Regions from separate parts of the Gorillibacterium terrae genome, predicted to be linked through region 1. Evidence: riboswitches for the same ligand, from Rfam matches in the RefSeq annotation. Region 1 holds a riboswitch; the other holds the start of a gene.
What was found. Region 1 has a riboswitch for cyclic di-GMP ahead of ACSEXS_RS14020 (methyl-accepting chemotaxis protein). Riboswitches for the same ligand answer to the same signal wherever they lie in the genome.
Positions count from the first base shown of each region.

Region 2: it holds a riboswitch for cyclic di-GMP, as region 1 does, so the genes downstream of both, ACSEXS_RS01140 (chemotaxis protein CheX) here and ACSEXS_RS14020 (methyl-accepting chemotaxis protein) in region 1, are expected to answer to the same signal.

Region 1 covers NZ_JBPPGI010000003.1:313,910-316,883, forward strand. Annotated here, with positions in the region: gene ACSEXS_RS14010 (hypothetical protein) at 1-503, shown strand, start outside; gene ACSEXS_RS14015 (glutathione peroxidase) at 595-1,083, opposite strand; cyclic di-GMP riboswitch class I at 1,338-1,423, shown strand; gene ACSEXS_RS14020 (methyl-accepting chemotaxis protein) at 1,511-2,974, shown strand, end outside.
Region 2 covers NZ_JBPPGI010000001.1:256,430-259,403, forward strand. Annotated here, with positions in the region: gene ACSEXS_RS01135 (inositol monophosphatase family protein) at 1-820, shown strand, start outside; cyclic di-GMP riboswitch class I at 1,094-1,179, shown strand; gene ACSEXS_RS01140 (chemotaxis protein CheX) at 1,260-1,715, shown strand; gene ACSEXS_RS01145 (hypothetical protein) at 1,854-2,573, shown strand; gene ACSEXS_RS01150 (glycoside hydrolase family 94 protein) at 2,675-2,974, opposite strand, start outside.

The DNA.
Region 1 (2,974 bases):
ACTTCTTCGCCGCCGATCCGCTGCGGCTCGCCGGCAAATCCGCTCCCCTCAAGCTGTGCAGCACGGCGGCGCTGCTGCTCGCCGACCAGGAGGAGAATATCCCCCGGGTGTCCCGCCTGGTGGAAGGGGCGCTCGTCGCCTTGCAAATGGCCGACGATTGGGCCGATTGGGCCTCTGATCTTGCCGAAGGCAGCTACAACAGCCTGCTCTCCCACTACCGCTCGGCGGCCGGATGGCCTTCGGACTCGCCGGTCCAGGAGGAGCGGGTTCGGGACTTTCTCTATATCGACGAGGGGCTGGGCACCTACAGTGCGGCAGCCGAGCGGCTCTATGAGCCGGAAGCCTACCGCGGACTGCGGCTCAGCCACTTGCAGGCCTTCCACGAATCCCTCCTCGCCAACCTGCGGGAAGGCGCTGCGGAGATCGCCGCGGCGAAGCGGCAGTTGGAACGGGGCGGGCTGCACTACTGGCTCAGCCAGGCTTCGCAGACGAAGCCGGATTAACGCGCAAAGAGACCGCTCTCCGAAAGGGGAGAACGGTCTCTTTTTGTTCGAGGTCACGGAAAGGCGAAGTGTGCAGAATCGTCCTGTAAAATCACGACCGGTCGGCAAGCAGCTTGCGGACGGAGGCCTCGATCTTGTCGGGTGTATCCTTGGGAGCGAAGCGGCGAACGACGCGGCCGTCCCGGTCGATCAGGAACTTGGTGAAGTTCCATTTGATGGTGCGCGAGCCGAACAAGCCCGGAGCCTCTTGCGTCAGGTGACGAAACAGCGGATGGGCCTCCGGACCCTTGACGTCAATCTTGGCGAACAGGGGGAAGGTTACTCCATGATTCAGCTCGCAGGCCTCGGCGATCCGGCTGTCCTCGTCCAGCTCCTGGCCAAGGAACTGCGAGCTGGGAAAACCGAGTACGGCGAAGCCGCGGTCCTTGTACTCCTGATAAAGCCGCTCCAGTCCCTTGAATTGAGGGGCAAAGCCGCACTTGGTGGCGGTATTGACGATCAGGAGCGCCTGCCCCCGGTAGGGAGCCAGCGTCGTCGTCTCGCCGCGAATCGTCTTGACCTCATACTCGTACAGGCTCATGGTTCTCGCGCCTCCATTGGGTTGGTGTATCGAACTATTTTGTTTAATTATATTGTATACAATTTATATGGAGGCGTCAACTGAAGGGCTCGTGGGACTATGGGCCCGGATACAGCAGATTGATCCCTGACGATGCAAGAGGCCATTTGTGGAAAAAATGGCAGGGGGACTAGTCGCGGAAGGAAAAACGTGGTAAGTTAGTCCATGCAGGATTATTTTCACCTTAACCGGAAGACCCAGATCGAATCTTCCAACTGAATACTCGGCAAAACTATCGAAAGGTAGTGACGCAAAGCTATAGGGACTACTTCCGTATAGGAAATGTCAGCCAGTTGCAAGCTTTTATTCCCGCAAATTGGTGAACTATGGCTATTTAAGCCCATCGTTTGCCTTTTTTATTTTATATTGCCACTGAAGGAGCTTAAACATGGGGAAATCGGGAAGTTTAGACAAGAATCTGCAAACGAGGAAGACCCGCAAGAAAACGATAGCCGGAAGGAACATGCTGCTGACCAGTCTTTATATCTTTTTGACCGGTCTCATCCTCATCTTTTACAGCTATCACCTGGAAAGTAATTTGATGATGAAGCAGCTCCGCGCCGAGTCGCAGAAGACGATGGAAGCATTCGCCAAGACCATCTCCGCCGACGACGTCGCGCAGGCCAAAGCCAATCTGGACCCGGAATCACCGATACAAAAAAAACTGACGGAACACTTCGACCAGTTGTCCGCTACCCACCCGAACATCGCTCAAGGCTATATTTTTGGAGCGGAATTGAAGAATTCCAACCAGACCTCGATGATTGCCTTCCCAACCTCGCTCCTCACCGCCTTCAAAGACGCCAACCTGAAATTGGGAGATTACTATGAGCAGCCCAAGATCCATGCCGACGGGGTTGTCTCGATGAAGAAAACCAAGCACCTCAGCTTCACCAAGATTTATAAGGATGACTTCGGCTCGTGGCTGACGGTCCTGACTCCTTATCTGGATAAACAGGGAGAGGTGTACGCTTACATCGGTATGGATGTCGACGCCAGCCTCGTCCTTGCCGGAAAGAAGGAGTTGCTGACCAAGACGACCGTGGCTTTGGCCGTGACCCTGCTGGTGGTCCTAATCCTTCAGTACCTCACCAACCGCCGCACCTTCGCTCCGGTGCAGGACCTCATGCGGGCGCTCGAGCGCTTCAGCAAGGGAGACTTCTTCGTCCGGCTGAAGGAAAGCCCCGACGAGCTGGGCCAAGTCAACGCCAGCTTTAACCGGACGGTCGAGCAGATCGGAACGCTGGTGACGACGATCAAGGGCGTGTCGATCCAATCGGCGGACCAGTCGGAGCAGCTGTTCGCCACCGTTGAGGAAGGCAGCCAGAGCACCGGCGAGATCACGGGCCACATCGAGCTGATGTCGGAACGGATCGGCCAGCAGAGTATCGCCATCGGCGAGAGCGCAACGTCGCTCGAGGAGATCGCCATGGGCGTTCAGACCATCGCCGGCAATACGGCCGAGCTGTCGGAGACCTCCACCCGAATGATGCTTCAATCGGAGAAGGGCAACCGCAACGTCGAACGGGTCATCGAGCAGATGAACTCCATCCACGATTCGGTCAAGGGCTCGGTGGAGCTGATGGAGCAGCTGCAGCGGCGCTCCGAGGAAATCGGCGAGATCGTCCAAGTGATTACTCAGATCGCCTCCCAGACGAGCCTCTTGTCCCTGAACGCCAGCATCGAAGCCGCGCGGGCCGGGGAGAACGGCAGGGGCTTCGCCGTCGTGGCGAACGAAGTCAAGAAGCTCTCCGAGGAATCGAAGAACTCGGCGGAACGGATCGTCGAGCTGGTCGGGCACATCCGCCGGGAGACCCATATGGCCGTGCAGTCGATCGTTGAAGGCGAGCAG
Region 2 (2,974 bases), on a different contig from region 1:
CTTTACCGCAGTTGCCATCAACACGGCGGCCAAGGCCGGGGAGTGGATCAAGAGCAAGCTGGGAGCCTACACCACGCTGGGTACCAAAACATCGCCGGCCGATCTGGTGACCGAAATCGATAAAGGCTCGGAGAAGCTGATCAAGAACTTGATTATGACGCATTTTCCCGAGCATTCTTTCTTGGGGGAAGAAGGAGTAGAGCCCGGTCCGCTCGCATCCGCCCAAGCGCTGGAGAGTGTGAGGGACGCCGATTACCTGTGGATCGTCGATCCCATCGACGGCACGACCAATTTCGTTCACGGCTTTCCGTTCTTCTCCGTCTCCATCGCGCTGGCCTTCAAGGGCGAGGTCATCGTCGGGGTTGTCTACGATCCTTCCCGGGATGAGCTGTTCGTCGCCGAGAAGGGCAAAGGGGCTTATCTGCGGGGCAAGCCCATCCACGTCTCCTCGGAGGCGGCGCTGGCCGAGAGCCTCCTCGCGACCGGCTTCCCGACCGATCCGGTCGCGGCCCTGCCCGTGAACATGCGCGGCCTAACGGCTGTGCTGCCGCGCGTGCGCAACATCCGCAACGGAGGCTCCGCCGCGCTGCATTTGGCCTATATCGCCGCCGGCCGGCTGAGCGGCTTCTGGGAAATCAACCTCAACGCCTGGGATCTCGCCGCAGGCTCGCTGCTCGTTCAGGAAGCCGGCGGGCGGGTAACCGATACGACGGGGCAGGAGTATCACCTTGGCGTCCGGAATATCGTCGCAACGAGCGGAGGCATCCACGGCGAACTGATCGATGTGTTGAAGCAGGCGGAAGCTACGGGAATGGAATAGCGCCTCGGGACGAACGGGGCTTATCCAAGGCAGACGGTTTTCCGTCTGTCTTTTTGGTAGGCCCTTTTTGGCATGCTGCCGGGCCTTAGGCGTCGCCTTCGGCGGCGAAGGGTCACCCTCTTAGGTCCCTCGGCTCGCAGTCCGTATTCCGAAATCCGTCCACCAGAGACATAACCGGACAGGACTTGCAGGAAACGGGAAGGAAGTCTATTGATTAATGGGTTTTTGGAAAGTATACTTAGACTAATGGCAGGACTGTGGTCCTAACAACTTGATGCGAAAAGGCAAACCTACCGAAAGGCAGGGACGCAAAGCCTCGGGCCTAAAGGACCAGTTCCTACGGCGGCCGGGTTGCCGAACAACAGTGGCATTGGACCCTACCGGGAAGACCGCTATTGCTTGGTTTCGCACGATTCCAGCGAGTGAGAGAGGCGAAAAAATGCAAGCAGCTTACATCAATCCGTTTCTGATGTCTTCCTGTACGGTAATCGAATCCTTGATCCAGGTCAAACCGACACTGGGCGAGCTCACCATCAAGCAGATCGAGATCGGCGACGATCGCGTCTGGCTGAAGATCGGCATCGTCGGGGGCATGACCGGCGAAGTGGTATTCGGGTTCCCCGAAGCCGTGGCGCTGCGAATCGCTTCAGCGATGATGGGGGGATTTTCCCTGACTGAATTTGACGAGATCAGCCGCAGCGCCATCTCCGAATTGGCCAACATGATCAGCGGCAACGCCAGCACGCTCCTCTACAACCAGGGCATCTGCGTGGATATTACTCCGCCTGCTTTCATGGAGCAGCGCTCCGGAGTGCCCGGCGGCGTGAAGGCCTTGTCCATTCCGCTCAATCTGCATTCTTACGGAGCATTTGATATTTATGTCATTACCCGCTAAGGGGAGAGAACGCCGCGAGCAAGCGGCGTTTTTTTTGTAGAAAGGGATGAACCGCGACCGATTCGCAGTCCTTCACCCGAAGATGCTTCCCGGAGAAGAGGGAGCCGCGTTTAGGCGAACCCGAAAGGCAGGAGCCTCATGAAACGACCGAGCAAACGAAAGACCGCACTCCTAATCCTATCTTCGTTGATTCTGCTGTTGGCGATTTCGCTTTACCTGAAGACGCCCCAGCCCGTCAACGCGATGTTCGCGGGTTCTTCGAGCCTGACTCCCTATGGGAACCGGGTTTACATCGACCCGAGTATTTCGCAGATGACCCGTGAGCAACTCTTGCAGGATCTCAAAGAATCCGAGGAACGGATTAAGGGATTTTACGGAGAGGTTCAAGCCGACCCGACGTTCCTGTTCGTGGAGTCGCCCAAAATGGTTAAGCGGTATGCCCAGAACTCGACGGGACAAACGTATCATCTGTACTGGGGAGATTACATTGTGGTTGGACCGAGCGGATTTAGCCAGGATGTGATCGCCCATGAAAGGATGCATTCCGAATTGAAGAAGAGGGCCAAGCTGGATCGGATTCCCGCTTGGTTTGACGAAGGCTTGGCAACGCTGGCCGATGATCGGTTTCCCGATTACAAGTCCTTCGATGCCGGTCCCCAGGACAAGCAGAAGCTTCAAGCGATTTCCAAGCGAAACGACTTTAATCGAATGAGCTCGGACAAGAGTTATCCGATTGCCCATGCGGAAGTGGGGCATTGGTTCGGAAAGGTGGGGCAAGCCGGCCTGGCCCGCCTCATCGATGGGATCAACGATGGAAAATCCTTTGACGAGCTCTTCGCGGAGATCGATGTTGAGTAGGCAGTGCAGAAGAGTTCGGCCTTGAATACAAAAAGGACCGCTTCCTCAAATGGAAGCGGTCCTTTGTCTTACCTACCGGTATGACCGGATACGGCTATCAATCAGCCCAATACGACCTCGACTTCATGCGTAGCGCCGTCGCCGACCACCGGCAGAACATTGCCTTCGATCTCGCGGCCGTCCAGCGTCATCTTGGCGACGCCCTTCGAGACGTGGTTCGGGTTGGTGATCTTGATGCGGTAGGTGTCGCCGCGGAAGACGCGGGTGATCGTGTAGCCGTCCCAAGCCTTCGGGATGCAGGGGTCGACCTTCAAGCCATCGAAGTCCGGCTTGATGCCGAGGATCGCCTGGGTGATGGCGACGAAGTTCCAGGACGCCGTGCCGGTCAGCCAGGAGTTCTT